4 regions of the Actinoplanes derwentensis genome follow, and region 2 is predicted to be linked to each of the others. Evidence: riboswitches for the same ligand, from Rfam matches in the RefSeq annotation. Region 2 holds a riboswitch; each other region holds the start of a gene.

Region 1 (7,685 bases), 1.4 Mb from region 2:
CTGCCTGGGGTGCGAGGGGAGGGCCCGCGCCGGACCGTCCGCCTGGGCAACGAAGAAAGCGCCCCGCGCCGGACGGGACGGGCGGGGCGCGATCAGAAGCGGGTCAGGCGGTGGCGGGGGCCAGGGCCGCGTCGCGGCGGGCGGTGTGGCGCCAGCGCAGGATGATCGCGGTGGAGAGGATGAAGCTGAAGATCGCCGGGACCAGGGTGATCATGCTCATCTCGCCGGGGGCGACCACCGCGGCGCCGATCACGGCGTAGGTGACCGTGGACGGGATGGCGGCGATCGTGGTGCCGAGCAGGTAGCGCTTGCGGCAGACGCTGGTGGTGCCGTAGGCGTAGCCGACCAGGCCGAACGGGGCCAGCGGCAGGAAACGGACCAGCAGGACGGCGGCCAGACCGCGACGGTTCAGCCAGCCGTCCAGGCGGGCCAGGCGGCTGCCGGCGCGGGCCTGCAGCGCGCCACGGCCGGCCCAGCGGCCCGCGTAGTAGGTGGCGATCGCGGCGATCACCGCGGCGGCGAGAGCGGCGGCCATCCCGGACGTGGCGCCCAGCAGAGCGCCGCAGGTCATCGTGATCAGGGTGCGCGGGACCAGCGCCGACAGCAGCAGGCTGCCCAGCACCGCCACCGCGACCACGGCACCCGGGCCCAGACCGACCACCGCGTCGCCGATCTCCCGCAACGGGAGGACCGCGGCGCCGGCGGCCAGTGCGCCGACGCTCAGGCCGAGCAGGGTGAAGCGGATCGCGCGCCGCTTCCACCCGCCGGCCTTGGCCTGCTCGTCAACGTTCAGGGTGTCGGTCATCCAGGCCTACCGCCTCAACTGTCGTCGATTCAGGACAATGTCATGCCGGGATCGCTGCCGCGAACCTCTCGCCGCGGAGCCGCTCGCTCCAGGTGTCGTCAAGAGGCGCAAGCCTATCCGCGCCCGTCGACCACTTCAGTAGCAGATCGGCGATAGCTGGGTTGCGAGCCAGTGCGGGACCGTGCGAGTACGTCCCGAGGATCTTGCCGGCCCAGGCGCCCTCGGTCTGGCCGTCGTTGCCGATGCCGGCGGTGACCCGGGCGAGCGGAGCGGCGTGTTCGCCCAGGTGAGTCCGCCCGCCGTGGTTCTCGAAACCGGTCAGCGGCGGCAGCCCCAGCCGGGGGTCGATCTCGCCGCGCAGCTCGCCGACCGCCCGTGTCTCGCCCCGGTCGGAGAAGATGTCGAGCAGTCCCAGCCCGGCGCACTTCACCCCCTTGGCGAAGAACGAGTGACCGAGTAGTTGGTAACCCGCACAGATGGACAGCACCGAGGCACCCTGATGGATCGCCTGGTGCAGGCCGCCGTCGGCGAGCAGCCGCTGCGCCGCGAGCGCCTGCGGGCCGTCCTCGCCGCCGCCGATCAGGTAGATGTCGGCCGCGTTCGGCATCCGCTGGTCCGAACGGACCTCGTAGGTCTCCACCGGGATACCCCGGGCGGCGGCCCGCGCGGCCAGGATCAGCAGGTTGCCGCGGTCGCCGTAGGTCGAGAGCAGATCGGGATAGATCCACACGATCCGCAGGGCCTCAGTTGACACGGTCCAACTCCGCTCGGATGTCCTGGAACGCCGTGTAGTTGGCGATCACTTCGAGGCGGCCGGGTGGCACGGACCGCAGCGCCTCGTCGAAAGTCTGTACGTGCCGGAACTGCACCTGGTTCACCTGCAGGCGGACGGCCAGGTCGAACGCCCGGTCACCGGTGATCAGCACCGGCCGGTCGCGCAACGGGGCGAAGTCCACGTCCCAGAGCCACGACGTGTCCAAGCCGTCGGGGTCACGGGCGTTGATCGAGAGCAGGGTCGGCACCTGGTCGGCCATGTCGAAGGCCTCCAGCCAGCTCGCCGGGTTCTTCGCCAGGAGCAGCCGGAGGTTACGGCCGTCCTTGTCGACCTGTGCGTAGCGGCCGGCGATCGACGCGACCTGTTTCAGCGTGCGGACCCCGTCGATCGGCCGCACCCCGAACTCGGCGGCGACCGCCAGCGCGGTGGCCGCGTTACCGATGTTGACCCGGCCGGGCAGCTGGAGTTGCACCAGGTGCCACACGCCGTCCGGGTCGAACACTCCGCCGTCCTCGACCATCCACGACGGGCGCGGCCGGCGCAGCGGGCAGCCGGTGCACCACCAGTCGCCCTGCGCGCGCTCGATCGCGTGGCCGCTCTCCGGACAGACGAACGAGTCGTCCAGCCAGCGCTGGCCGGCGCTGAACCAGGTGGTCTGCGGGCTGCCGCTGGCCGCCCACACCACCAGCGGGTCGTCCGCGTTCGCGATGACCTTGATCTCCGGGTGGGAGGCGAGTTTGATCTTCCACATCTGGGCCATCATCGCCACCTCCTTCGCCCGGTCCAGCTGGTCCCGGGAGAGGTTCAGCAGCGCCACCACCTGCGGCTTGGTCTGGTCGATGACCTGGCCCAGGTAGTGCTCGTCGACCTCGAGGACCGCGAACGGGGTGTGCCCCTCCTTGGCCAGCGCCGAGGTGTGGCCGGTCGGCATGTTGGCGCCGTAACCGTTGGTGGCGACCCGGCCGAGGACACCGACCGCGGCCGCGGTGAACCTGGTCGTGGTGGTCTTCCCGTTGGTCCCGGAGACCAGCGCGACGGCACGACCGGCGGCCAGGTGGGCGAGCAGGTCAGGGTCGATCTTGAGGCCGATCCAGCCGCCGATCACCGAGCCGTCGCCGCGTCCCGCGGCCCTGGAGAGTGCCGCGGCGGTCTTCGACACTGAGGTCGCGACCTTGGCGATGAGAGGCATTCCGTCCGTCACGCCAGCGAGGGTACCGGACTCGACCGTCACGTCGAGTTGCCAGACCGTCAAGATCACGGCCTATTCGATGTTTTCCCCGGTCCGGGCTTTTCGGACGTCCGGCTCGACTTTTTGTGTGTTCTGATTCACCCGTAACCTTAAGCGGAGTGTAGTGAACTGATTACTTTGTGTGGCGGCATTTGTTTCGCGGAGCTACCAAATTGGACATGAGGATTTGTGTCAATTACTCAGAGTGATTGACCTCATGCTGACGATCATGGGCCGAGTCGGGTACCAAGGAATCTGCCGGGGGCACATCGCCGCCGGCCGCACCGGATCGGTTCACGCCGAGCCCTGCCCCGAGCTGGACGGTGCGTCATCGCAAGCAAGCCGAACTCACAAGGCATTCGGGGGCGGGGACGGGGGACCCAATTGCGGTCTCTTCCCGCGTTCCGCTTCATGGCGGATCGCACCCGGGGAGAAACCTTGGGGTGAAGCCGCCAACCAGCGGCCGGGCAAGCCCTTCCGCCCGAACCCGACAGCTAACCTCGCAGGCGTGCCGGAGGGAACTCTCTACCGTGCACGAAAACAGTTCGAGCCGTCGTCGTATGCCCGCATTCGGCCCCGGCACCGTCGCACTGTCCCTGGGTCTCTGCCTTTGTGCCGGCCAGTTGGTCGCAGCCTCGCCAGCAATGGCGGCTTCGACCACCACCGTCACCCCGGTCGCCGCCTCTGCGGCCGCCGTGAAGGTCACCCCCACGCTGGCCTCCACGACCAGCACCCGGAGCCTCAAATGGGGCTCCACCCTCAAGGTCACCGCGAAGGTGATCGACCCCGCCACTGGCAAGATCGCCAAGGGCACGGTCCGTCTTCAGGGCTGGAGCAACGGCGCCTGGCGCAACCTGGACACCGGCACCGTCAAGACCAGCGCGGTCACCCTCACCGCCAAGCCGAAGTCCACCCTCTGGGTCCGGACCATCTTCAGTGGTTCCGGCTACAACCAGAAGGTCACGACCAAGGTCAAGGTCAAGGTCGTTGCCAGTGGCGCCAAGGTTCTCGCCGAGGCGAAGAAACACAAGGGCGCGCTCTACAAGTTCGGGGCGTCCGGGCCGAGCCGTTTCGACTGCTCCGGCTACACGAAGTACGTCTACAAGAAGACCACGGGAAAGAGCCTGCCCCACAAGGCGAACTCCCAGCAGAAGTACGGGAAGTCGGTCTCCAAGAGCAACAAGAAGGTCGGAGACCTGATCGTCTTCCGTAACGGGTCGTACGGCTACCACGCCGGGATCTACGCGGGCAACGGTTACATGTACGACTCGCCGCACTCCGGTGCACGTGTCGGCAAGCACAAGATCTGGAGCAAGAACTACGTGGTCCGGCGTCTGGTCGCCTGATCGCCTCGCATCGGCTGTTGTTCGACGTGACTTGTCGAGCCGCGGTCGTCGGTGAGCGCCATCGCGCCGCGGTAGTAGTGAGTGTCGCGAGCGGTAGTAGTTAGGTGTCGCGCAGCGGCTGCAGTAAGTAAGGAATAGCAACGCCTTCTGTGGGGCGTGGCCCGAGTCTGGGTCACGCCCCACAGGCATGTCCGGAGGCCGTCCGGGCGTGTGGTGAGTCGGGGTGCAGGTGGAGCCGCGGCTATCCACGCGAGGGTGGCTGCGTCCGCGTGTGGTGAGTCGGGGTGCGATTTGAGCCGCGGCTCTCCACACGTGAAGGCATACGCCCGTGTGTGGTGGGTTGGGGTGCGGAGTGGACCCGAACTCGGCACGCGCGCGGGGTGGGTGGAGGGATTGGACGGAGCGAGATGGAGGGTGGGGACAGCGCGATCGCCTGGGGAGAAGGGTGGATCTCGATGGGTGGGGCCTCCACTTCGGTCCAGCGGAGTGCTCCCTTTCCCTCCACCGGGGCGCGAACGGGCCGAAAGACAGGGTGAAACGTGGGGGATTTGCGACCTGGAGCGCTCGATGTCGGAAACTGGACGCAGTTGATCATGGCTTGGCCCTCCACTCCGCCCCACCGCCTGTGAGCTGCGAGTACGTCTGCGAAAGCGGCTCGGGAGTGGTCGCGTTCGGGTTGCAGGTGGAGGGAAGTGGAGTAGAGTGGAGCACAGTGGCAGGGCGGAAGAGCGACGCCGGACCTGCCGGCCCGAGTTGACAGGCGATCCGCTCCCTCCGCGATGGAGCGGCCGCCACGGCAAAGGGGTGGGGGCCAATGTTTCTCGGCACGCACACCCCGCGCCTCGACGAGAAGGGCCGGCTGATCCTCCCGGCGAAGTTCCGTGATGAGCTGGCGGGAGGTGTCGTGATCACGAAGGGGCAGGAGCGCTGTCTTTACGTGTTCCCGATGCCGGAGTTCCAGCGCATCGCCGGTCAGCTGCGTGAGGCTCCGGTCACCAACAAGGCCGCCCGGGCTTACAGCCGGGTGTTCTTCGCGAGTGCGCACGACGAGGTTCCCGACAAGCAGGGCCGGGTGACGATTCCAGCCCATTTGCGGGAGTATGCCAGTCTCGGTCGCGACCTAGTCGTGATCGGTGCGAGCACCCGTGTGGAGATCTGGGACAAACAGTCCTGGGACGACTACCTCTCGGCGAGCGAGGAAGACTTCGCCGACATCGAGGAGGGGGTGCTGCCCGGCGGACTGTAGGCGTGGCACTCGGTGGGCTGCTCTCGGCCCGGACGCCACTGCTGCCGTACTGCGAGATCTCCAGCCGCTCCCGCTCCTGGCGCCTCTTCCCCGGCGCCAGGCGCGTGTTCGGGGCCGGTCAGCCGGCTCGGGACGAAGAGCGGATGGGGATCTGGCGGTACGGATGGGCGACCGGGCCGGACAGCAATATGGAACAAACGAGTGAAACGCGAGCAGTTACGGCGATGGGGGTCGACATGGGGGAGCCGCGGGGCACACACGTGCCAGTGCTGCTCGAGCGCTGTCTGGAACTGCTCGACCCCGCCCTCAGGCTGCCGGGTTCCATCCACGTCGACTTCACGCTGGGTCTGGGCGGGCACGCCGAGGCGGTCCTGGAGCGGTACCCGGACGTCGTCCTGGTCGGGCTCGACCGGGACACCGAGGCGCTGGCGCACGCCCGGCATCGGCTGATCCGGTTCGGCGATCGGGCGCATCTGGTGCACGCGGTCTATGACGAGTTGCCGCGGGTCCTCAGCGAGCTGGGTTTTCCGGCGATCCACAGTGGGCTCTTCGACCTCGGGGTCTCGTCGTTGCAGCTGGACGAGGCGGATCGTGGTTTCGCGTACTCCCAGGACGCTCCGCTGGACATGCGGATGGACCAGTCCCGGGGCGTGACCGCCGAGGAGGTCGTCAACGCGTACCCGCCGGGTGATCTTGTTCGCGTTTTGCGGCAGTACGGCGAGGAGAAGTTCGCACCGCGGATCGTCCAGTCGATCGTGCGGGAACGGGCGAAGGGCCGGATCTCCTCTACGGCGCGCCTGGCCGAGCTGATCAAGGACGCGATCCCGGCCGCCGCGCGGCGAACAGGTGGAAATCCGGCAAAAAGGACGTTCCAGGCACTACGTATTGAGGTCAACGCCGAGTTGGAGGTCCTGGAAGGGGCTGTTCCGGCGGCGTTGGACGCCTTGGCACCCAGCGGGCGACTTGTGGTGATGAGTTATCAATCGTTGGAGGACAGGATCGTCAAGCGCGCGCTCACCGCGAGGGCACGCAGTACCGGGCCGGTCGACCTGCCGGTCGAGCTGCCCGGCACCGGTCCCAGCCTCCGTCTCCTCACCAGGGGGTCGGAGCCGCCCAGCGAGGCCGAGGTGGCTGCCAACCCGAGGGCGGCCTCGGTGAAGCTGCGGGCGGTGGAACGGATCGGCGAGCAGGAGCAGGCGGGCAGGACCGGCAAGGCGTTCGGAACCGGCCGCGAGCGGCCCCGGGGGAACGGGAAAGCCGGGTAGCACCGGAGTTCCCAACGCAGGGGGGACCGCGGGGTTACGCCCGGGGGCTAAGAGAAGAGGGGGAGGGAAGAGCATGAGCGAGCGATCCGCAGCGTCGCGGTCGGGGGACCGGGCGCAGTCGCGTGGTACGGCCGGGGGGCCGGAGCGCCGGGTGAGCCGCGATGCCGACACCGGGACCGGCGCACGGGCGACGCGCCGATCCGAGGGGGCCGACACGCGCCGGTCAGGGATCCGGAGCGGGAAGGGCCGGGACACGGCCGCACCCGTCGACGGCGCCACCGCGCTCTCCATCGAGGTGACCGGTGACACGCCGCCGGTTCCCAGTGCCCGCCCCCGGCTCTGGGTGGCACCTCCGCTGCCGATCCGGGCGCCACGTGCCACCTTCGCCGCCGCGGTCATCGCCGTGGTGCTGGCCGGGGTGGTCGGCATCCTGCTGATCAACACCAAGACCATGGAGCAGTCGTTCCGCCTCGACGCTCTCCGCAAGGAGAAGACCGTCCTGGACAAGCAGCAGCAGGAGCTGGAGCGGCAGCTCGTCGAGGCGTCCGGTCCGGGCAACCTGACCGCCGCCGCGCGCCGCCTGGGCCTGGTGGCGGCCGACAACCCGGCCGTGATCCGGCTGCCGAACGGCGACATCGTCGGCGCGCCGACCCCGGGCCAGGGCCCGACCTCCCCGACCACCGGCAAGGGCCTCGGCGACAAGACCGGCTCGGGTGAAAACGGCGAGGTCGACAAGACCGGCTCGGGTGAAAACGGCGAGGTCGACAAGACCGGCACGGGCGGCAGCGGCGAGCTGGAGAAGACCGCTACTGGCGAGGCCGAGGAGCCCGGTACCGGCGAGATCACCGCGAAGACCGGGGAGTAACCGACCGTGTCGCCACGAGACGACGAGAAACCGCGCCGGGCGAGTCAGTCCCGGCGTGGTTCGTCACCGGACCTGCCCGGCGAGGAATCGGGCGACGACCCGCGCGAGGGCCGTCGCGGCCGCTCCAGCATCGGCGAGGCGCGGGCCTACACCCC
Region 2 (7,685 bases):
ATCGTGGTGGTCATCGTGCACCCCGTCCCGGCGGCCACGGCCTTCCAGGTGGGTTCCGGCTGGGCACCGGAGATCAACTGCTGCGGTACGGCGGTGACACGGTAGTTCGAGTCGTACTGGGTCGGCCATTCGATCTTGACCGAGCCGGTCCCCACAGTCACCTCGATCGGGATGAACACCCGCCAGTCAGTCCGCGGCCACAGCTTGGTGCAGCCCGGATCCGGAGTCGGCGTGGCGGACACCGAGATCGACGGCGAGACCGTCGGCTTACCGGTCGTCGTGCTCGGTGCCGGGGTGGCCTTGCCCTGGTCCACCAGGATCCACGGCTTGCCCAGTTCCGCGGTCGTCCCCGCACCGTCGCCACCGCTGCCGGAGCCGTTCATGCTCAGCGCGGCACAGCCGCCGAGCGCCAGCGATGCCGTCGCCAAGGTGATCGCGATACCGGTGCGCCGCATGTACGTCCTCTCGATGGGTGGTCCCCTACCGTTCGGCCACGTACTCCCGCTTCTTAGGCCTCTATCCGGCCGGCCGCAGCCGGTGCCCGGCCATCTCCAGTTCGCCGTCGTACACGTGGACCGGGGTCTGCAGGCCGGAGTCGTCGCGCAGCACGACCGACTCGCCGTCGACGTCGTAGGTGCCCCGGGCCGACCGGCGGCGCCCGGCCACCTCACCGGCGAACGTGCCGTCGGTGTGCAACCGGAGTCGCACCGTCCCGTCCGGGCTACGCCACGCACCGACCACGGGCGTGTTGATCGCCACCTGCGACTGGATCGCGGCGGGACCGTTGTAGGCCGTGCCGCCCATCGCGATGGCGAGGAGCGATGCGGCGTCGAGGACGGTGAAGTCGACGTGCGGGTCGAAGGCAGTGTGCATCGGGCTCGGCTTCCGGTCGGGGCGCGCTTCCGGTCGGGGCGCGGGGACGCCCTTTCCGGTCGGCACCCGATGGACCGGGTCGCTGGGTTCCGTCAGTTGCGAAGCGGAGCGATTCGGTTCCCGTACGGGTGCTCGGTCCCCGCACGGGTGCCCGCTCAGACCGTGGCGCGCAACGCCGCGGTGACCGCCACGGTGAACTTCTCCAGGTAGTCCTCCTCGATCGGCTGCCGCGCCACGGCGAGACGCCAGTAGAGCGGGCCGAGGATCATGTCGACCGCGACGTCCGGATCGGTGCCCTCGGGCAGTTCCCCTCGGGCGACGGCCTGGCCGATGAGTTTCTCGCCGACGGCCTGCTGATGGGTGCGCAGGGCCCGCTGGAGGGTCTCGGCGATCTGCGGATTGCGGGCCGCCTCGGCCATCAGGTCCGGAATGATCTGCGAGGCCATCCGGTGCTGAAGGGCCGTGCTGACGATCAGCAGGAGGAGTTGGAGGTCGCCAGGGAAACTCCCGGTGTCCGGAAGTGGAACCTTTCGGTCCGCGACATCCTTGACTATCTCCATTACCATTTCGAGTTTGTTGCTCCACCGGCGATAGATCGCGGTCTTGCCGACACCGGCGCGGCGGGCGACGGCTTCAATGGACAGCCTGCCGTAACCCACCTCCGCCAGCTCACTCATGACCGCTTTGCGAATCGCCACGGTGATGTCGCCTCGGAGCACCGCCGCTCCGGCTGGTGCGCGCTTGATTGTCGCCACATGGCCACTATAGCGCTACGACGTAACGGTTGCGTTCCGCCGTTCGGTCGGCTACCTTTCAGTTCACGTCGATACGAACCCGTTCCATCGACGTCGGCGGGAGCCTGGCATGCTGCACTCTGTGACCGCGCATCAGGCCTCGGATTCCGCCGTCCCCAGCGGGCCGACTAGATCGGAGCACGACCCCATGCCAGAGACGGCGGTCGCCCCGGCCGACACCGGGCTCTCCCTCAAGGAGATGGCCCGGCAGAACGGCCTGAGTGCCTCCGGTCGGCTCCCCAGCCTTCCGGAGTACACCCGGCAGCTTGTGGCCTACCGGCACTTCATCCAGGCGCACGCGAGCGCGAAGATGACGTCCGCACTGGGCAACACCAAGCTCGGCGCGGTGTGGCAGGTCCTCACCCCGGTCATCAACGCAGCGGTCTACTTCGTGATCTTCGGGCTGGTGCTCAACACGCACCGCTCGATGGAGAACTTCATCGCGTACCTCTGCATCGGTGTCTTCGTCTTCCAGTTCACCCAGTCGGTGGTGCAGACCGGGACGAACGCGATCACCGGCAACCTGGGCATGATCCGCGCGCTGCACTTCCCGCGGGCCAGCCTGCCGCTCTCCGCGGCGGTGGTGGAGATCCGCAACTTCCTGGTCGCGATGGTGGTCCTGATGGCCATCGTCCTGGCGACCGGCGAGCCGATCACCCTCCAGTGGCTGCTGCTGGTCCCCCTGGTCCTGCTCCAGTCGTTCTTCAACGTCGGGCTGGGCATGTTCATGGCCCGCTACGGCTCCAAGGTCCGCGACGTCAAGCAGCTGATCCCGTTCATCATGCGGTTCTGGCTTTACGGGTCGGCCGTGCTCTACCCGGTCACCATGTTCGAGAACGTACTGAAGGGCTGGCAACTCCAGATCGTCGAGGCGAACCCGCTGCTCATCTTCATCGAGCTGGCCCGCCACGCACTGCTGGAGAACGTCGTGCTCGCCAATCCCCCCGCCGTGCTGTGGATCCAGGCCACCGTCTGGAGCCTGGTCGTCGGCATCGGTGGTTACGTCTACTTCTGGCGCGGAGAGAAGGGCTACGGCCGTGGCTGACAGCGAACGCACCCCCACCGTCATCGCGGACAACGCCCACATCATCTATCGGGTCCAGCAGGGCGGCGCCCCCAACTCCAGCCCACTGGCCAGCCTCAAGCGGATGGTGACCGGCTCCAAGGCCGGCAACATCCGCGAGGTGCACGCGGTCAAGGGTGTCAGCTTCGTCGCCTACAAGGGCGAGGCGATCGGCCTGATCGGCACCAACGGCTCCGGCAAGTCGACCCTGCTGCGCGCGGTGGCCGGCCTGCTGCCGGTCTCCAAGGGCGCGATCTACGCGGCCGGCCAGCCGTCGCTGCTGGGCGTCAACGCGGCCCTGATGAACGAACTGCCCGGGGATCGCAACGTCGAGCTGGGCTGTCTCGCGATGGGCATGTCCCCGGCCGAGGTGGCGACCAAGAAGCAGGAGATCATCGACTTCTCCGGCATCAACGACAAGGGCGACTTCTCCTCGCTGCCGATGCGGACCTACTCCTCCGGCATGTCGGCCCGGCTGCGGTTCTCCATCGCCGCCGCGAAGCAGCACGACGTGCTGCTGATCGACGAGGCGCTGGCCACCGGTGACGCCAAGTTCCGCAAGCGCAGCGAGCAGCGGGTCCGTGAGCTGCGCGGCCAGGCCGGCACGGTCTTCCTGGTCAGCCACAGCGAGCAGTCGATCCGGGACACCTGCGAGCGGTGCATCTGGCTGGAGGCCGGCACGATCCGCGCCGACGGCCCGACGACCGAGGTGATGAAAGAGTACGAGGCCTTCACCCGCAGGTAGAAGGCCTCGCGACTCCGGTTCGTCAGTTGACTGACAGGTGCACGTGGTTGGTGTGGTCGCTGGACGGGTCGCCACCCGCGCCGCTGTACGACTTCCAGCCACTGCTCGGCAGCCAGATCCGGCGGTACCAGATCACGTAGAGCACGTCGAGGCTGTCGGCGTTGTGGATGAAGTAGTTCGCCAGGTTGTTGCCGTAGGTCTTGTCCGATCCCGTGGCGTCTCCGCCGAAGGTGCCCTTCTCGGCGGAGAAGTCGCAGGCCCGGCCCTTGGGATGCTCACCGCTGTTCTGGGTGCGCCAGCACTTGGTGAACCGGGTGAACCCGGCGGCCTTCGCCTGGTTCAGCGCGTGCAGGGTGCGCGGGGTGAGACAGCCGCCGGTGCCGGTCGGGTCGGTCTCGCTACAGCCCGAACCGGAGCCGCTGGGGGCCGGGGCCGCGTCGGCACTGTCGCCGGTGCTGGTGGCCGAGCTGGCGGCGCCCTGATTGGCGGCCTTGAGTGCTGCCTCGGCGTTCGTCTTCTGCTTCGCCATCACGGTGACCTGCTTGGTCTGGTCCTTGATGGTGAGGTCGAGGGCGACCTTGGCCTTCTGCTGGGTGTCCAGGGTGGACTTGATGTCCTCGATGGCCCGGTTCTGGTCGGTCGCGACGAGCGCCAGGGTCTCGGCCCGGCCCAGGAATCCCTCGGCCGAGTCGGAGCTGAGCAGGGTGGCCATCGTGCCGGCGCGACCGGCGGTGTACGCCTGGGTCGCGAGCATGTCGAGGGTGTCCTGCTTCGGGCCGACCTCGGAGTCCAGTCGCTTGATCTCGGCGACCAGTTTGACCTGCTGGTCCTTGGAGGTCTTGAGCTGCTTCTTGGCCTTCACATAGCCGCTGGAGGCCTTCTCGAGCTGTTCGATGAGGGTCCCCGAACCACCCTCGCCGTCATCTCCGGAGTCACCCGGGGCGGCGAGCAGCGGAGGGGCCGCAGAGGCCGCCGTAGGGGCGACGACCAATCCGCACGCGGCGACGAACAGCGCCAGCAACGCCGCCAACCGCCGCGCAGTGTTCTGCTGCACAGGCATTTCCTTCCGTCGGCCGCCGACCGAGTTAGCTGACGGGTTCGGGACGAAGGAAATCCCTACCGCTGGGTGCGGATTCACCCCGAGGGAAAATGGATCCCCGGCTCGTCATTGATGACGATTAGGCGGCGGCTCCCGTGCGGGAACCGCACCGACCATACCCACTCGATCCAAGTATCGACAGTTCTCGTACGCGACGCATTTGGCCTGACACAAACGGTGACAGCAATTACGGATAGTCATTGGACGGTAACTGCATTGGCCCTTACCGGGGCCTGATCCACAGCGATATCTCGGGTAAACTGGCCGCCGGTCCTGCCAGGACGGCACCGCCCCCGAGTTGCCGGCAGGCCACCGCCCAATCGTCGCGAGACGAACCGGGGAACCAGGTCACTGGGGTGTATCCGCAGTTGCGGTAGGGATTGCTTCCGTCCCGAACCCGTCAGCTAACTCGGTCGGCGGAGTCACGGAAGGAACTGTTGATGACAGCACGTCCCCGCCGGTGGCTGATACTGGCCCTGGCACCGCTGGTAACCGCCGCGATGCTCCTGGCACCGGCCTCACCAGCGTCCGCCGCACCCGGTGACGAGACCGAGAACCCGGCACCGGCTTCGGAGACGAAGTCCGACGGGCTCATGTCGACTCTGATGGAGTCGACGAACCGGCGATTCGTCTCCGCGAAGGCAGCGGTCGCTGCCTCCACCAAGAACCAGAAGAAGCTGAACGTCGACATCAAGGCCGCCGAGGCCCGCCGGGACGTGCTGATTCCCGAGGTCAACTCGATCGCCCGGCAGCAGTACCTGACCGGGAACCTGAGCACCCTCACCTTCCTGCTCGACAGCAGCTCCTCAGACGACTTCCTGAGCAAGGCGGTCTCACTCGAGGAGATCAACACGCTGCACGACCGGAAGCTCAACGAGCTCAACGAGGTGATCGACGAGGTCACCACCAAGAAGGCGGCCCTCGACGCCGAGCTCAAGAACGAACAGCAGCAGCTCTCGGTCCTGAAGAAGCAGAAGGAATCCGCCGAGAAGCAGCTCGACCTGGTCGGCGCCAGCACCGGCATCAACCAGACCGTCAACCAGGGTCTGGTGGACTCGAAGTCGGCCGAGGCGAAAGCCGCCCCGCGCAACTCCAGCGGCGGGTTCTCGGCCGAGGGTTGCACCGAGGACGACCCGACCACTGGTGGCTGCATCACCAAGCGCACCCTGAACATGTACAAGGAAACGAAGAAGGCCGGCTTCAATCTGTTCGTCGGCTGTCACCGCACTGGTGGGCCCTTCGAACATCCCAAGGGCCGAGCCTGTGACTGGTCGTTGCAGAAGAGCGGATTCTCCTCGGCGAGTCTCAGCGACACCAAGAAGATGAAGTACGGCAACAACCTCACGGCCTTCCTGGTACGGAATGCCGACGAGCTCGGGATCTACTACGTGATCTGGTACAAGCAGATCTGGTTCCCGGCTTCGGGCTGGAAGTCGTATCACGGTGTCAGTGATCACACCGACCACGTGCACGTCTCGATGCTCTAACAGCACGTAGAAAAGCGCCCCCGCCCTGAGTCAGGGCGGGGGCGCTTTTCTATGACCTCAGTGCACCGAGCGCCGGACCGGAGCCCGGCCGTGCGGCTGGACCGGCGCCGGACCGGCCGGCACCGCGGCGGGGATCGGCACGGTCACCGGACGGACCTGGGTGACCTCGATCTCCTTGCCGTGGTGCAGCAGCGTCAGCCGGGCCTGGCCGCCACCGTTGCGCAGCGAGTACGTGACCTCGTCGGCGGTCACGATCACCCGCAGGCGCAGTCCCCGCCAGAGCAGCGAGAACTCCAGGTTGTTGATCCGGCTGGGCAGGCGCGGCGCGAAGCTGAGCTGCCCGTTGAAGTCACGCATGCCGCCGAGCCCGGCGACCAGCGACATCCAGGTGCCGGCCAGCGACGCCACGTGCACGCCGTCCCGTGCGTTCTGGTGCAGGTCGTGCAGGTCCATCAGGGCGGCCTCGCCCAGATAGTCGTGCGCCAGCTCCAGGTGCCCGGTCTCGGCCGCCATCACGGCCTGGACACAGGCGGAGAGCGACGAGTCCCGGACGGTCCGCGCGTCGTAGTAGGCGAAGTTGCGCGCCTTCTCCTCCGGCGTGAACGCGTCGCCCCGGATGTACATCGCCATCACCAGGTCGGCCTGCTTGATGACCTGCTTGCGGTACAGGTCGAAGTACGGGTAGTTCAGCAGCAGCGGGTACCCCTCCGGCGGGGTGTTCTCGAAGTCCCACTCCTGCAGCCGGGTGAAGCCCTCACTCTGCTGGTGAACACCGAGTTCCTTGTCGTACGGCAGGTGCACGGCGGCCGCCGCGTCCCGCCACGACGCCGTCTCCTCGTCGTCCACACCCAGGTTGCGAGCCAGGTCCGGATGCCGCTTGCAGGATTCGACGGCGGTCATCAGGTTCTGCTGCGCCAGCAGGTTGGTGTAGATGTTGTCGTTGACGATGGCGGTGTACTCGTCCGGCCCGGTGACACCGTCGATGTGGAACCGCCCGTGCCGGTCGTGGTGCCCCAGCGAACGCCACAGCCGCGCGGTCTCCACCAGCAGCTCCAGGCCGACCTCACGCTCGAAGTCGTAGTCGCCGGTGGCCTGCACGTACCGGCGGACCGCGTCGGCGATGTCGGCGCCGATGTGGAAGCCCGCCGTGCCGGCCGGCCAGTACCCGGAACACTCCTGGCCCCGGATGGTCCGCCACGGGAACGCCGCGCCCTGGAAACCGAGGGTCTGCGCCCGCTCCCGGGCCAGGTCCAGCGTCGAGTGCCGCCAGCGCAGCACGTCGGCCGCCGCGGACGGCTGGGTATAGGTCAGCGCGGGCAGCACGAAGGTCTCGGCGTCCCAGAAGGTGTGCCCGTCGTACCCGGGCCCGGTCAGGCCCTTGGAACCGATCGGGCGCTGCTCGGCCCGGGCGCCGGCCTGCAAGGTGTGGAACAGGCCGAACCGGACCGCCTGCTGCACCTCCGGGTCACCCTCGACCTTGACGTCGGAGTGGTCCCAGAACGCGTCCAGGTAGTCCTTCTGCTGCTGGACCAGACCGTCCCAGCCGTCCAGGCGAGCACTGGCCAGCGCCGCGCCGACCTGGTCCCGCAGAGCCGGCAGCGAACGCATACTGGACCAGCCGTAG
Region 3 (7,685 bases), 5.0 Mb from region 2:
CCGAACCCGGCATGCCCGTCCTGTAAACGCCTGATGTTCCACGTCGCCACGGTGACGAGCCTGGTCCGCGAACACGGCGACGGCTTCCGCAGCCTCTACCTGTGCGAGGACTGCGAGACGGCCGCCGTCACCGCCACCTCCTACAACTGAGTGTTCACAGACCGGCGCGGTCCAGGATCTCCTCCATCGCCGTCACCGGCAGCGCCGGTGACGAAGCCGCGGCCCGGACTACGTGCTCGCTCTCGTCCTCAAGAAGGGCGATCAGGACCGCGACCGGCAGACGCGCGTGACCAGCGACCGCCCGGCGGACACCCGGATCGGGGCCGGTGGCCAGCCCGGTCAGCAGTTCGGTCGGCAGGTCCGGATCGCCGGCAGCGAGAGCGCGCACCCCCGGATTCGGGTCGGTGGCGAAGCGGCGCAGCGACTCCGGCGGAAACGGGTAGCTGTCAGCGGGCCGCCACCCGTTCTTCCGGAACTCCCGGCTCCACTCCCGTTCGATCTGTTCGGCGGTGGCCACGTCGACCACATGCGGGGCATGGGACACCACCGTCGCACGGACGTCGAGTTCTTCGTCGGCCAGCATCGTTCGCACGGCCTCCAGAGGAAGGGAACCGGCGGCGCGCGCGGCGGCCACCCGGAACCCGATGTACCGGGATGTGACGTGTGGCAACGGGTTCGCAGTCACCCACGGCAACGGGCTCTGCCGCAGCTCATCGATGGCAGCGTTGTCCTCGACGGCCCGGATCAACGCGTCATCGTCGCGGTCGCGGTCGAACGGGTTGACGGGGACTGCCGTCCGGCGTTCGAGGTTCTCGTGGATCTCCTGCCGCAGGTGTTCCGGCAGATCCTCCCGGCCGAAGACCGCCACCTGGACGACCACACTGGAATCCCGGGCCAGGCGATCCCTGGTCTCTGCCGGAAGGTCCGGGTGCCGGGCCAGTTCGCGGCGCACCTTGTGGTCCGGATCCCCGGCCAGTCGCGCAAGAGTCTCCGGGGTGAGGACGGCATGGCGGGCCGACCCGGCACGGGTGGCCGGGTCGTCGAGCAGCGCCGGAACCAGATCGGCCGGTGGCACCGGGTGCGGCAGGAAGCGGAAGTAGGTGGAGCAGGCGGCGGCTCGGACGCTCTGCTCCGGATCGGTGAGCAGTTTGCGCCGCACCGGTTCCGGCGCGCCGTTCCACCACTGTGCGAGCGTCGCCCGGATCTCCGGATCGGGGTCGTCGGCGAGCCGGGCCCGGATGTCCGCGGGGACATGCTTGTTCTGGGCCAGCCACTCCCGGACGAGTCTGTCCGGATCACCGGCCAGTAGTGAGAAGACTTCCCGCGGCCCGTCGGCCCGCAGCGCGAGTGCCGCTCGCACGGCATCGTCCCGGTGCTGGGCGAGCCGCAACCGGACCGGATCCGGCAGCCGCCGGTTGAGTGCCAGGGAGTGCAGGAGCCAGTGGTCGCCGGTGTCGATGATCTCCTCGATGGTCGCCGCGCCGAGGTCGTCGCGCTCGGCCACCTCACCGGATCCCCGCTGCCATCCGACAAGCCGCCGCACCAGTGTCTCCGGTAGTTCCGGGTTGCCCGCCAGGCCCTGGAGCGCCGCGGTGATCAGCATGGCCGCCCGGCCGGCGAAGGCGAGACCGGCAACCCTGCGGCGGGCTCGGCCGACCACCAGCCGGGATTGGTCTCCTGCCAGGTCAGCTCGCCGGTGAAACCCCAGGTCCGGCATAGGTGGTCGAGCGTGTCCCGCTGGGCGACCCCGGCGGGCGCGTCGGGTGCCGTGCCGGGCAGACCGCCGCAGATCGTTGCGCCGTTCGCCGCGCCCACCGAGATCCGCCAGCAGGCGGGCGTGCGGTACAGCAGGACCGACGTGATCGGAGATCTCATCTCACCGTTCCGATGCGAGGGGGACATCGCCGTGAGCATTCCGGTCAGCGGCCCGATACGCCAGCGGATTCACTCGTCCCGCCGGTACCGGCCCGTGGAAGCGGCGGACAATCGGCGGATGAAGATCGAGCCGTTCCAGGGGCGGATGCCTGAATCACAGCTTGCCGACCTGCGGGCCAGGATCAAGGGTGCCCGCTGGCCGGAGGCCTCGCCGGTGCCGGGGTGGGGGCAGGGCATTCCGGTGGAGACGGTGCGGGAACTCTGTTCCTACTGGGTGGACGGTTATGACTGGCGGGCGGCGGAGGACCGGCTCGACGCCGCCGGGCAGTTCATGGCCGATGTGGACGGGTTCGGTATCCACCTGCTGCACGCCCGTTCCCGGCGGCCGGATGCCTTTCCGCTGGTTCTCACGCACGGCTGGCCGGGGTCGGTTCTGGAGCTCGTGGGGCTGGCGGGGCCGCTGGCCGAGGCCGGCTTCGACGTGGTGATCCCGTCGCTGCCGGGTTACGGATTCAGTGACAAGCCGGCCGGGCCGGGCTGGGGTGTCGAGCGGATCGCGGACACCTGGGCGCAGCTGATGGCCGGTCTCGGTTACCACCGGTTCGGGGCGGCCGGCAGTGACTGGGGCACGAGCGTCTCCAGCTGTCTCGCCGCACAGCATCCGGGGCGGGTGGCCGGCATCCATCTGGTCCCGCCGCTGGCCGGTCCGGCGCCCGGCGAAGCCCTGACCGATACCGAACAGGCCGCGAGGGATGAGGCGCACCGGCGGGAGCGGGATTCGTCGGCCTATTCGGAGATGCACCGGACGGCGCCGCAGACCATCGGTTACGCGCTGCTCGACTCGCCTGTCGGACTGTGCGCGTGGATGGCCGAGAAACTGTTGTCCTGGGGTGACGGCTTGACCCGTGACCAGGTGCTGGATCAGGTGACACTGTATTGGCTGACCGGCACGGCGGCGTCCTCGGCCCGGCTCTACGCGGAGAGCATCGACCGGGTCGGGGCCTGGATCGACGGCCGGGACGCGACTGCGGTGGACGTACCGGCGGGGGCCTCGGTCTTTCGGGGTGAGGTGCCGCGGCCGTCCCGGCGCTGGGCGGCTCGCCGTTATCCGGACATCCGATTCTGGGCCGAGCACGATCGCGGCGGCCATTTCCCCGCCCTGGAGGTTCCGGAACTGTTGATCGGCGACCTGTGCGCGTTCTTCAGCGAATTGAGGTGAGCGATTCGGCGACATCGTCGCGGTGCCCGGTCCACCAGCGCAGCACCGCGGACGAACTGTGGAACAGGTGGTCGCAGCCGGTGTCACCCTGGTCGTAGTGGCGCCGCAGGAAATAGGTGTCGGTCGCGAGATCCCACCATCGGCGGTGGGCGGCGTCCCGCATCGCCACCGCGGGAACGGCTATCCGGCTGCGATATCCGGCACTGAAAGCGGCGATCCGGTCCAGGTCCAAACCCGCGGACGAGACAAAGACGATTGCGGCGGTACGAATGACCTCACGCCCGTAAGGTCGCACGCCGAGCCGGTCCCAGTCGAGGATGCCGCTGACTTCCGAGCCGGTGAAGAGCAGGTTGAGTGGGGTCAGGTCGCCATGGGTCCAGCCGATCGGGTCCTCGGCTCCCGGATCGGGCCGCAGGTGGGCGATCGACGGCAGCAGCCGGAGCCGCCAGTCGATCTCGGCGCGGGCGAAATCGTCGAAGCCGGTGTCACCGGTCGCCGCGGCGAGCCGTTCGAGCTGGGCGATCGTCTCCGCAACCGTGGGCGGTGGCGGCAGCGTGGACGGCCCGGCGGGCAGCGCCGCCCGCAGCACCGAGTGCGTGTGCCCGATGACCCTCCCGAGTTCGTGACACGCGGGCAGGCTCAGCGCGGTGCCGGGTGTGTGCGTGCCGGGCAGCCAGGGTGCGATCGTGTACCAGTGGCCGTCCAGTTCGGTGAGACCGAACGGTACCGCGACCGGGATGCCGTGCGCCGCCAGCGTGGGCAGGGCCCGTTGCTGGCGGCGGACCGTGGCCGGGGTGGCGTCACGCAGGCGCTTGACGGCGTAGTCGGCGGACCTGGTCGTCCAGCGCCAGTTCTGGTTCATCAATCCGAGGGTGATCGGCACGCTGGCGAGAACGGGAGCGACGCCGAATCGGGCCGACAGCGTGCCGATCACGTCCGGGGTCAGAGTTTGATGCGCTGTCCGGGGAGGATCTGGCTGGGGCTGTCGAGAATGCTCTTGTTCAATGCGTAGAGCGTACGCCAGCCGCCCTTGATCTTCTTCTTGGTGGCGATCGAGGCGAGGGTGTCGCCGGAGCGGATCACGTAGGTCTTGCCGCTGGGTTTCGCGGCGGCCGGCTTCTTCGCCGTCACCTTCTTGTAGACGCCGGACTTCTTGCCGCACGTCGGCCAGGGGCTGAGGCCGCGCTTGGCGTGGATCTTGTTGGCGACGGCGATCTGTTCGCCCTTGGTGGCCTTGTCTGCGGTCGAGGCGTACTTGCCGCCGCCGTTGGACTTCCAGGTGCTGCGGCTGAACTGCAGGCCGCCGTAGTACCCGTTGCCGGTGTTGATGTGCCAGCGGCCGCCGGACTCGCACTTGGCGACCACGTCCCAGTTGACCTGCCGGGCCGCACTCGCCGGAGCCGCACCGCTCAGGACGATGCCGGCTCCGGTGATTCCCGCCGTGACCATGGTCAGGGCAAGGCGCACTCGTCTACTACCGATCCGAGACATGGGTGATCCTCCACGCCTACGAGGTGAGCTGTCGGGTTCGGGACGATCCATCCCGGCCGTGTCACACACACGGCTTCACCCCGAGGCGCAAGAACGATGCGCCGTAGAGATTGGGTCCCCCGCTCCTGCCGTCCGTTTCGTTTCTGTGAGCGGCGGCAGGATTCGGCGGTCCGCTCACAGTGCCCGCAACGCGGGACTGGCGACGACGGTAACCACGTCGATGGGCCGAGAGCCAAGAAAACGAGGGGGAATAGTGACGTTCTTAACAGTATTTGCCCGATTTGATCTTCTTGGCGGGTTGATATTCCGGTTATTCCTCTTTGGAGAGGTACGGACTACTAATGCACGCTTCCGACCAGCTCACGACTGTCCATCGGGGCCGGGCGCCGACGCCACAGCCAGGTGATCACCGCGGCGAAACCGAGCAGCACCGGAAGATCGGCCGCGGCCATCTGCCACGGCATGTCCGCCGCCGTCTCGTCGATCGTCAGCTGCCCGAAAGCCCCCGCGACAATGCTGCTGAGCAGGTTGTTCATCACGTGCAGAGCGATCGCCGCCTCCAAACCGCCGGTGCGGACCGTCACCCAGCCGGCGATCACTCCGAAAACGGCCAGGTCGAAGAAGCCGAACGGCGTACCCCACCCGTGCAGTGCGGCGAAGACCAGAGCCTGAAAGACGATCGGCACCCACGGACCGCGGAACCACGTGCCGACGGCCTGCAGCAGCCAGCCCCGGCACAGGTACTCCTCGGCCGCCGCCTGGAACGGCACCACCAGGAACAACACGGCCGTCGATGTCAGGAACGGCGCCCAGCCCACCAAGGGGACGTCGAGTCCGGACTCCTCACCGGTCAGCACAGCGAGGGCCGTACCCCCGGTCATGAAGACGATGATGGCGACCGCCGCGACCGGCAGGCAGATCATCAGCCACCGCCATCTGATCCGCCCGTCGACAGAGGAGAGGGTGCCGGCCGGCCGGGCCTGGGTCAGGCGGGCCGCGAGCAGGACCACCGGCAGCAGCACGGCGAGCGACACGAACCCGAGCGCGAGTTCCGCGAGCGGACCGAAAGTGGGCATCCCGTCCGCGCCGTCCGGTTGCCCGGTCAGCTCGGCGGCACCCGCGTAGACGAAAAAGGTGACCAGGAACGCCACCACACCGGTGGCGAGGATGAAGAACGTGCCGAGGAGGGGCCGCCACCAGCGGTGGGTGGGGGTCAGTGCAAGGCGGTGGTACGGGGTTCCGGTCGTCGACATGTACTGAAGTCTCGTCAATATCGACGACCGGCGGATCTGGCCACGGCCGGATCCTCGTCCCTACCCAGAGATATAGAGCAGTGCAGCGGGCAGAATGCGAGCATGGAACCACCCGAGATGATCAACGCCGGCACTCTGGTCCTGAAACGCTGGGAGCCGGAGTGGGCCGACGAGCTCACCGCCGCCGTCCGCGAGTCGCTGCCCGAGCTGAAACCGTTCCTGCCGTGGGCCACCGACGACTACGAGCTGTCGGGCTCCCGCGCCTACCTCGCCAGTGCCGACCAGAGCTGGGAGAAGGGCACCGACTTCCAGTACGCGATCTTCACCGCGGTCGGCGACCTGATCGGCAGCATCGGCCTGCACACCCGGATGGGCCCGGACGTGATGGAGATCGGCTACTGGCTGCGCTCCCCGTTCGCCGGGCAGGGCCACATGACCACGGCAGTGCAGGCGCTGACCCGGGTCGCCGTCACGCTGCCCGGCATCACCCGCGTGGCGATCAAGCACGACGCCCGCAACACCGGCTCGGCCCGCGTCGCGGAGAAGGCCGGTTTCACCGAGACCTCCCGCCGGGTCACCGACTCCGGCGACACCGAGATCACCCGGGAGCGCCCGGCAGCCTAGAGCGCATCCCTCTCGGCGTTCGCGTCACTTCCGGAGGCGATTCGGGCCGGGTCTGCGACGGTGACGACAGACCCGGCCGGGTACGTCTACCGGACGATCACGACCCCACGAGCCGGGAGTGTGGCGGGCGCGTCCGGGACGCCGGACAGGTCGACCGGCTCGTCGGTGCGGTTGATCAGGAACCGGGCCGGGCCACGCACCGCCAGCTCCACCTTTCCGCGCAACTCGGCGGGCAGTTCACTGGTAGCGCCGGCCGGGAGCAGCAGGTCGTCGAGGATCGCGGCCAGACCGTGCGGGCCCAGCCGGGTGGAGACGTAGGCCGCCGACCCCTCCCCCACCTCACGCCGGGTGACGGCCGGTCCCCCGTCCCGGTAGCCGGCGAGCACCTTGACGGCCGGGTCGGTAACCTCGACCCGCTCTGACCACAGGGTGCCGGACGTGCCGTTGGTGAGCGGTACCGAGACACCGTCGAGCAGGGGTGCGAACTCCTCGACCCGGATGCCGAGCAGGTCACGCAGCGCGCCCGGATAGGCGCCGGGCCAGGCGTGATCGAACTCGTCGACGATGCCGGAGAAATAGGTGGTCACCAGGTGACCGCCTGCGGACACGTACTCCGCAAGGCGCTCTTGAAGTGCGGCCGGAACCACGTGCAGGATCGGGGCCACGACCAGGCGATAGCCGCTCAGATCGGCGGCGGCCGGGACGACGTCGGCACGGATGCCCCGGTCCAGCAGGGCGGTGTACCAGTCCAGGGCCTCGGCACGGTAGCGCAGGCGGTCGGTGGGGTGCGAGTCGAGTTCGGCGACCCACCACGACTCGTAGTCGATGAGCACAGCGACTTCTGCTGGCGTACGAGCAATCCCGGCTATGTCCGAAAGTGACCGCAACCGCGCGCCGAGATCGGTGACCGCCCGGAAGATCGCGCTGGTCTCTCCGGCGTGCGGCAGCATCGCCGAATGGTATTTCTCGGCACCGGCCCGGGACTGCCGCCACTGGAAGAAGCACACTCCGTCGGCACCGTGGGCGACGTGCGTGAGCGAATCGCGGGCCAGTTCGCCGGACAGTTTAGGCACGTTGACCGGCTGCCAGTTGACCGCGCTGGTGGAGTGCTCCATCAGGAACCAGGGCCGCCCGGTGATCAGGTTGCCGGACAGGTTGGCCGAAAATGACAGTTCGTCGCGGGACTGCGGGCCGGGCCGCGAGTAGTGATCGTTGGCGACGAA
Region 4 (7,685 bases), 3.1 Mb from region 2:
GCATCGCGTCCCGGACCTGCATCTTCTCGGCGTCGAGCAGTGCCATCATCCAGCGGCCCTCGGCGTCCTCCGGATCCTGCGCCAGGGCGCGGGAGGTGGCCGCGCGGGCGGCGTCCCGGCGGCCGGCGTTGCGTTCCACCTCGGCCAGGGTCATCAGGTCCGGCACCGAGTGCGGCGCGATGGTGATGGCCCGCCCGGCCGCTTCCCGGGCCGCACCGAAGTCCTTGCGCACGGTCAGGCAACGGGCCAGCACCCGGTGCGGTTCCGGCCGCCACGGGTCCAACCGGACCGCTTCCCGGGCCGCCGTCAGGGCCTCGGCCCAGCGGGCGAGCCCCAGCAGGCACTCGGCCCGTTCGATGTGGGCGACCGCGTGCCCGGGCGCCACCGCGACGGCCGCGTCCGCGAACTCCAGGGCGGCCCCGAAGTCACCCCGTAGCCGCCGTAGCCCGGCGAGCAGGCCCAGCAGCTCCGGGTCGGCGGGTGTCGTCACCAGACCGATCCGGACCGCCTCCTCGGCCTGGTCCAGCCGGCCCACGTCGGCGAGTGCCCGTGCCCGGGCGGCGGCACTCAACGGATCTTGCGCTTTTTGAGGTAGGCGGCCAGGTCGTCGTACTCGCCGCTCTCGTTGGCGAACATCGCCACGTTGCGGGCGGTGCTGAACCAGGCGTCCGTGGACGGGCGGACCTCCTTCGCCGCGGCCAGCATGTCCGCCTGGTTGATCATGCGGATCTCGCCGGAGGCGATCGAGTCGCGCATCGCGTACTCGGCGGCCGTCTCGCACAGGTGCGCCAGGTCGGCGCCGGAGTGGTGCTCGGTGGCGGCGGCGACCGCGTCCAGGTCGATCCCGGCGACCGGGCGGTCCCGCAGGTGGTACTCCAGGATGGCGGCGCGGGCCGGGCGGTCCGGCGGCAGCACCAGCACGGTCCGGTCCAGGCGTCCCGGCCGCCGCAACGCCGAGTCCACATCCCACGGTGCGTTGGTGGCGGCCAGCACGAACACGCCGTCGTTGCCGCCGTCCACCCCGTCCAGTTCGGTCAACAGCTGATTGACGACGGTACGCATGGACGACTGCAGTTGACTGCGCTTGTGGCCGAGGGCGTCGATCTCGTCCAGGAACAGCACACACGGCGAGTGCCCGCGCGCCGACTCGAACAGGTCGTGCAGGTTGCGTTCGGAACTGCCGATCCACATGTTGAGCACGTCGGTGATGCTCAGTGAGATGAACGAGGCGCCCATCTCGCCGGCGACCGCCCGCGCCAGGAACGTCTTGCCACATCCGGGCGGGCCGTACAGCAGCAGGCCGCCGCGCAGGCTCTTACCGAACAGCGAGCGCATCTTCGGGTTCCGCAGCGGGCCCAGGAACGACACTTCGAGGCGCTTCTTCACGTCGGTCATGCCGCCGACGTCGGCGAGTGTCACCGGCGGCCGTTCCACGTCGAAGACCCGGTCCTCGGTGCCACGAACCGGATCCGGTTCCCCGTCGCCTCGCGCGAACCGCGGCGGAACCACGTCCCCGAACTGCTCCTCCATCGCCGCCCAGTCCACCGGCTTGCCCGCGCCGGGCTTTCCCGCGCCGAGGTCGGCCGAACCGGCGTCCGACGCGGGCACGGTTGCGGGCGGTGTCTCTTCTTCCGGCCCCGATTGCGGTACGACCGGAGCAGGGCCGCCGAGAGCACGGCTCATCAACTGCTGCGCTGTGGTGTTTCCCGGCTCGCGGGCCAGGATCTGAGCGGCGTGCCCGATCGCCTCCGCACCCCGGCCGGCCGCCACCAGCATCTCGGCGAGGTGCAGCCGCAACGTGAGGTCGTCGGGCCGCGCCTCGACGGCGGCGGCCAGGCTGTTGATCAAGGCATCGCTCATGACACGCGATTATGCCCGCATCACGCCGCGGGCCAGCACTCCCGTCAAGCGCGGACCGTGATTTTCGCCTCCTGACGGGATCTGGCGTAGCCTCCGCAGGTCGGCCGGATTCCGTGACACCCGTCACAGGATTGCCGGACCGCCCAAGAAGTTGACCGACAGTCGCGTCCGATAGCCCCTGCCTGCGGTTATACGGCCGGAGCCGCCGGAGGACCCGGTACCGGCGACGCGGCCGGGGGTGCGGCCTCCGGTTACGCTCCGCGGGCGGCCGTCCAAAGCCGGAGGGCCGCCGGCCGCTGCGCTGGGTAATGTCGCCCGGCGGTGGTGCTGTCGTCAATGACGCCGGGTGAAACGGACGGACCCGGCGGGAAACGAGGAAACTGTGCCGATCACTCCCGCTGACATCCACAACATGGACTTCAGGAGGCCGCCGATCGGGAAACGCGGCTACGACGAGGAGGAGGTCGACGCGTTCCTGGACGAGGCGAGCCAGGAACTGGTCCGGCTGATCGAGGAGAACAGTGCTCTCTCCGACCGGCTGCGCCGCGACGGCGCTCCCGACCTGGCCGCGACGACCGTGCTGAACGGCGACGCGGCCGAACTGATGGAGCTGACCGCTCGCCTCCGTCAGCTCCGCGACGGCCTGTCCCGCGCCGAACACGACGCCCGCGACATGCAGGTGCAGCTAGAACGCGCTCGTGACCAGGCCCGCTCGGCGCCCCCGCCGAAGCAGGCGATGCCCGCCGACAACGACCGGGTGCTGATGATGGCGCAGCGCACGGCCGAGGAACACGTCCGCGACGCCCAGATGGAGTCGGACGTGCTGCTGTCCGACGCCCGCGCGAAAGCCGACCAGGTGACCGGTGACGCCCGGCGCACCGCCGGCGCGATCGAGGCCGACGCCCAGCGCAACCACTCGGACGCGATGGACGGACTGGCCCGTGACCGGGCGGCGGCTCTCGACGAGATCGACCGGCTCGGCCAGCTGGCCGTCGGTTACCGCTCCGCTCTGGACCACCACGTCCACCGTCAGCTGGAGGACCTGGACGGTTCCCCCGGCATCCCCCCGAACCAGCCCTGACGATCACGACCGGCCGCGCCACGGGTCAGCGGCCGGTCAGAGTACGGAAGAACGTCGTCACGTCGGCGGTGAACAGGGTGGGGACCTCCAGGGCCGGGAAGTGACCGCCCCGGGGGAATTCCGTCCAATGGTGGATGTCGTTGGTGCGGGCCGCGATCGGGCGGATCGACTGGACGATGTCGCCGGGGAGGACCGCTACACCGAGCGGGACCGGGAGCGGGGGCTGCGGTCCCGCCAGGGTGGATTCCTTCACGATGCGGGCCGCTGTGCCCGCGGTGCGGAACAGCCAGTGGTGGGCGACGTTCGCCACGATCCGGTCGTCGGGGACCGGGGTGGCCGGGTCGGCCCACGTGTCGAACTTCTCCGCCATGAACGCCAGCAGACCGGCCGGTGAGTCGGTCAGCGCGTAGGCCGGGGTCTGCGGGGTCGCCGCGAACAGGATCTGGTGCGGGTGCCGGTTCGCGGCCAGGTGCATGGTCTTCGCCAGCCGGGCCTCCTCGACGGGGGTCAGGTTCTCCGCGGTGCCCGGCGTCGGCAGGTAGTTGACGTGCACACCGACGACCCGGCCGGGGGCCAGTGTGCCGAGACTGCGGGAGATTCCGGAGCCCCAGTCGCCGCCCTGGGCGCCGAAGCGTGGGTAACCCAGCTCGGTCATCAGGGCCGCCCAGGCGCGGGCCACCCGGTCCACACCCCAGGATCGGGTGGTGGGGCCGGACAGCCCGAAGCCGGGGATCGCCGGGGCCACCACGTGGAAGTGCTCGGACAGCGGGCCGATCACGTCCAGGAACTCGACGGTGGAGCCGGGCCAGCCGTGCGTCAGCAGCAGCGGCAGCGCGTGCGGGTCGGTGGACCGGGTGTGGAAGAAGTGGACGCGGTCGCCGTCGAGCTCGGTGCTCTGGTGCGGTACGGCGTTGAGCTCGGCCTCGTGGGCCCGCCAGTCGAAGCGCTGCCAGTGGCTGGCGAGGGCGCGGACCCGGTCGAGGGTGATGCCGTAGCCGGCGGGGGCGTCGGCGGGCCAGCGGGTGCGGGCGAGGCGGTCGGTCAGGTCGTCGAGTTCGGACTGGGCCACCCGGATATCGTTCATGGCACTAACGTTAGTCGCATAAACGTTAGTGCGTCCAATGCTATTGTCGGCGGGTGGATCATCTACCGAGCTGGCTGCTGAACCAGGTCTCCGCACACGCGCAGCGGCTCATCGCCGAAGGGTTCGCCGCCACCGGGGCCCGGGGCTATCACTTCCGGCTGCTGGATTCGCTTGTCACCGACGGGCCCGCCAGTCAGGCGGCGCTCGGGCGGCGCACCGGGATCCACCTGAGCGATCTGGTGGGGGCGCTCAACGAGCTGGAGTCGGCGGGGTTCGTGCGGCGCGCACCCGACCCGGCGGACAAGCGGCGCAACGTGGTGTCGGTGACCGGGACCGGCCGGGAGCGGGCCGCCGAGCTGAGCGAGCGGGTGGCAGCGATCCAGGAGGAGCTGCTGGCGCCGCTGTCGCGGCCCGAGCGGGATCAACTGACCGGGCTGCTGCGGCGGCTACTGGAGCATCACGGGACGCCGGCGACGGACCGCTCACGCCCGGCGGCCGCGTCGCGGCCGGAAGGGGACGCCTGGCTCGCGGGGTAGTCCGGGACTGTCGGTAGGCGTACCAGAAAAAGAAAGAAGACCGCCGTCAGCGAACGACGGCGGTCTCCCCGGAGGGTTTCGATCTAGCCGGGCCGGCGGTAACCGGCGATCGGACCGCGATCGATGGTCGCCATCCGCACGTAGTCGCCCGTGTGCGGCGCGTGCACCACCATGCCACCACCGATGTAGATGGAGACGTGGTGCACGTCGGACCAGTAGAAGACCAGGTCGCCCGGCTTCAGCTCGTCCCGGCTGACCGGTGTCCCGGAACCGTACTGATCCTTCGTGTAGTGCTCGAGATGCACGCCGACCGAACCCCAGGCCTCCTGCGTCAAACCCGAGCAGTCGTAGCTGTTCGGGCCGTTGGAGCCGAAGACGTAGGGCTTGCCGATCAGGTCACACGCCTTCTGGGCGGCACGGCCACCCTTGTCGTTCGTGTAAGTGACCGGGCACGGACCGGTGCGCAGCGGGCCGTCGGACGCGTCCGTGTCACCGTAGGCGGCGAGACGGAGCTTCTGGAGCTTGGTGATCTCCTTCTCGATGTCCGTCTTCTTGCCCTGGAGATCGGTGTCGCGAACCGCGATCTCGGCTTCGATCTGGTCGATCGAGGCCTTGTCGGCGGCGTACTTGTCCCGCAGCTTCGAGACCTCCGCGATCGAGGCCTTCCGGTTGCTGGCGAGCTGGTCCAGCAGCGTGAGCTTGTCGGCCAGCCCGTCCGGGTCCCCGGACAGGATCGCGGTCGCCACTGTGGGCGGCCCCTGGATGTACGCGTCGACCGCCAGGCCGCGTACCTCCACCATCGCGGCGTCCACCTGCTTCTGCAGCGGGGCGAGCGTCTTCGCCAGTGACTTCTGCTGCTTGCGCAGTTTGGTCAGCTTGGTGTGGTTGCCGTTGTAGTCCTCGATGACGGGCTCGAGCGTGTTCCACGCCTTGTCGATCTGATCCTCGACGGCACCCGGAGAGGGTGCGGCGTAGGCGGCGGATGGCCCCGTGACGACGATGCCCACGGTGGCCACCACGGCCACCAGCAGGTTGCGCATGCGCTTCACGTCAGGTGCGTTTTCCTTTCTTCCCGTTCAGCCGCCGACCGGGTTAGCTGACGGGTTCGGGCGGGAAGTCTGCCCGGCCACTCAGTGGCTGCACCCCAGGTACTCGGTTCCCCGGCTCGCGACAACGCGATTAGGCGGTGGTCCGCCAGATCGGCCGGGTGACCGATGGGGGGCTGGTCGAACCGGGGTTCACCGTACTCGGATCATGGGCGCAAATGAAGGTCGCACAACCGGCCGAACTGTACGCACAGTGACGCTTGCGAAGAGTCACTAGAAGGGCCAGGCAGTCAATGCCCGCGCCAACCAGGGAACGACAACGATCACTGTGGGTAGTACCAGCAGGCCGGCGGCGGCGGTCGTGCCGGCCACCGTCCACGCCGCCGAGCTGACGGCCGGGCCGTCGGTCAAACGGGCCAGCCGACGGCGCCGGGATTCACCCTCCGGGTCGGCGGTCACCTCCTCCGCCAGGGGGACGGCGTCGGTGAGCCGTTCCAGCGCGGCCCGCAGCGGCCCGGAACCGGTCCGGCGGCGTGCGGCGTCGTCCGCGACCATCTCCAGCAGCAGGTGCACGGCGTCCAGCGGCACCTTGGACCGCAGCGGGCCGGGCACCGCCTGATAGAACGCGGTGAACGACTCCATCACCAGCTCGTGTTTGTGCCGCAGGTGGGCGCGCTCGTGGGCGAGGACCGCGTCGACCTGCGCCCGGTCCAGCACTCGCAGCACCCCGTCACTGAGGACCACCCGCGGGTCCCGGCCGGGCACGCAGTAGGCGAGCGGCAGCGGCGCGTCGAGCACCCGCACCTCTCCCCCGCCCAGGTCCTCGTGGCGTTCCACCCGGTCGAGGAGGTCGACGAGCATCCGGTGCCGGTCGCGGCGGGCCCGGGCCCGGGACGTGACCCGGACCAGCGAGACGATCAGCCGGATCACGATGGTGGCGGCCACCACCAGGGAGAAGAGCAGGGCCGCGACGGTCTCCGGATGCCGGGCTCCGGCCGCGCGGGAGGCCTCCTCCGGGGCGGCCAGGACCACACCCAGCGCGCAGAGCACGGCGGTCAGGGTCAGTGACTGCCACAGCAGCACACCGGCGACCGGGGCCCGATCGGTCCAGCGGGCGGTCGCCAGCAGCTTCGGCGCGAGCAGCGAGAGCGTCAACCCGAGGGCGCCGAGCAGAAGGGCGGTCACCGCTCGATGTTACGGGCCTTGTCGATCGCGAGCTTCAGGGCTTCGGGTGGTAATTGGCCGACGAAGTACGCCAGGGCGGCGTCGCGGTCGGGGGTGGAGCTGAGAGCGTCGAGCATCACACCCGCGGTCATCTCCTCGCGGGTCTGCGCGGGGGCGTACCGATAGGCGCGGTCGGCTTTCTGCTGGGTGACGAGGCCCTTCTTGGCGAGCCGGTCCAGGACGGTCATCACGGTGGTGTACGCCAGGTCGCGGTCACGGGTGAGCAGCTCGAACACCTGCCGGACGGTGAGGGCCTCGCCCGCGTCCCACAGTTTCGCCATGACCTCCCGCTCGAGGTCGTTCCTTGCCATGTGGGCCACTCTACTTCAAGTTGTCGTACTACACGTCGTAGTATCTACTACGAATCGTCGTAGAGGGGTTCCCATGGACGTGCTCGATCTGACCCGGCTGCAGTTCGCGGTCGTGACGATCTACCACTATCTGTTCGTCCCGGTGTCGATCTGCCTGTCCGCCACCGCGGCCGGCTTCCAGCTCACGTGGATGCGGACCGGCCGTGACAAGTACCTGCACCTGACCAAGTTCACCGGCAAGCTGCTGATCGTCACGTTCGCGGTCGGCGTGGTCACCGGCCTCGTGCAGGAGTTCCAGTTCGGGCTCGGGTGGAGCGCGTTCGCCCGGTTCTACGGTGACGTCTTCGGGCCGACCCTGGCGATCGAGGGCATGCTCGCGTTCTTCCTCGAAGCCACGTTCCTGGCCCTGTGGTACTTCGGCTGGGACCGGCTGCCGCGCCGCATCCACGCGGCCACCATCGTGGTCGTCGCGGTCGGGACGTTGCTGTCGGCGTACATCATCCTGGCCGCCAACTCGTTCATGCAGAACCCGGTCGCCTACGC

What was found. Region 2 has a riboswitch for cyclic di-AMP ahead of BLU81_RS31195 (coiled-coil domain-containing protein). Riboswitches for the same ligand answer to the same signal wherever they lie in the genome.
Region 1: it holds a riboswitch for cyclic di-AMP, as region 2 does, so the genes downstream of both, BLU81_RS25000 (C40 family peptidase) here and BLU81_RS31195 (coiled-coil domain-containing protein) in region 2, are expected to answer to the same signal.
Region 3: it holds a riboswitch for cyclic di-AMP, as region 2 does, so the genes downstream of both, BLU81_RS06155 (LysM peptidoglycan-binding domain-containing protein) here and BLU81_RS31195 (coiled-coil domain-containing protein) in region 2, are expected to answer to the same signal.
Region 4: it holds a riboswitch for cyclic di-AMP, as region 2 does, so the genes downstream of both, BLU81_RS17600 (C40 family peptidase) here and BLU81_RS31195 (coiled-coil domain-containing protein) in region 2, are expected to answer to the same signal.

Annotation. Positions count from the first base shown of each region.
Region 1 covers NZ_LT629758.1:5,677,626-5,685,310, reverse strand. Annotated here, with positions in the region: gene BLU81_RS25015 (TVP38/TMEM64 family protein) at 104-805, opposite strand; gene BLU81_RS25010 (type 1 glutamine amidotransferase) at 846-1,559, opposite strand; gene BLU81_RS25005 (MurT ligase domain-containing protein) at 1,549-2,769, opposite strand; cyclic di-AMP (ydaO/yuaA leader) riboswitch at 3,139-3,332, shown strand; gene BLU81_RS25000 (C40 family peptidase) at 3,453-4,154, shown strand; gene mraZ (division/cell wall cluster transcriptional repressor MraZ) at 4,969-5,400, shown strand; gene rsmH (16S rRNA (cytosine(1402)-N(4))-methyltransferase RsmH) at 5,544-6,665, shown strand; gene BLU81_RS24985 (hypothetical protein) at 6,817-7,530, shown strand; gene BLU81_RS24980 (penicillin-binding transpeptidase domain-containing protein) at 7,537-7,685, shown strand, end outside.
Region 2 covers NZ_LT629758.1:7,088,375-7,096,059, forward strand. Annotated here, with positions in the region: gene BLU81_RS31165 (hypothetical protein) at 1-455, opposite strand, end outside; gene BLU81_RS31170 (Atu4866 domain-containing protein) at 517-873, opposite strand; gene BLU81_RS31175 (TetR/AcrR family transcriptional regulator) at 1,029-1,628, opposite strand; gene BLU81_RS31180 (ABC transporter permease) at 1,816-2,712, shown strand; gene BLU81_RS31185 (ABC transporter ATP-binding protein) at 2,705-3,475, shown strand; gene BLU81_RS31190 (coiled-coil domain-containing protein) at 3,498-4,535, opposite strand; cyclic di-AMP (ydaO/yuaA leader) riboswitch at 4,534-4,670, opposite strand; cyclic di-AMP (ydaO/yuaA leader) riboswitch at 4,878-5,010, shown strand; gene BLU81_RS31195 (coiled-coil domain-containing protein) at 5,015-6,061, shown strand; gene BLU81_RS31200 (glycoside hydrolase family 65 protein) at 6,119-7,685, opposite strand, start outside.
Region 3 covers NZ_LT629758.1:1,385,464-1,393,148, reverse strand. Annotated here, with positions in the region: gene BLU81_RS06175 (hypothetical protein) at 1-150, shown strand, start outside; gene BLU81_RS06170 (HEAT repeat domain-containing protein) at 155-1,603, opposite strand; gene BLU81_RS47645 (hypothetical protein) at 1,597-1,875, opposite strand; gene BLU81_RS06165 (epoxide hydrolase family protein) at 1,994-3,094, shown strand; gene BLU81_RS06160 (phosphotransferase) at 3,078-4,028, opposite strand; gene BLU81_RS06155 (LysM peptidoglycan-binding domain-containing protein) at 4,037-4,585, opposite strand; cyclic di-AMP (ydaO/yuaA leader) riboswitch at 4,584-4,763, opposite strand; gene BLU81_RS06150 (CPBP family intramembrane glutamic endopeptidase) at 4,924-5,838, opposite strand; gene BLU81_RS06145 (GNAT family N-acetyltransferase) at 5,941-6,462, shown strand; gene BLU81_RS06140 (beta-galactosidase) at 6,549-7,685, opposite strand, start outside.
Region 4 covers NZ_LT629758.1:3,964,001-3,971,685, forward strand. Annotated here, with positions in the region: gene BLU81_RS17575 (tetratricopeptide repeat protein) at 1-571, opposite strand, end outside; gene BLU81_RS17580 (ATP-binding protein) at 568-1,860, opposite strand; gene BLU81_RS17585 (DivIVA domain-containing protein) at 2,243-2,941, shown strand; gene BLU81_RS17590 (epoxide hydrolase family protein) at 2,967-4,025, opposite strand; gene BLU81_RS17595 (MarR family winged helix-turn-helix transcriptional regulator) at 4,079-4,561, shown strand; gene BLU81_RS17600 (C40 family peptidase) at 4,645-5,601, opposite strand; cyclic di-AMP (ydaO/yuaA leader) riboswitch at 5,628-5,757, opposite strand; gene BLU81_RS17605 (M56 family metallopeptidase) at 5,881-6,792, opposite strand; gene BLU81_RS17610 (BlaI/MecI/CopY family transcriptional regulator) at 6,789-7,142, opposite strand; gene BLU81_RS17615 (cytochrome ubiquinol oxidase subunit I) at 7,216-7,685, shown strand, end outside.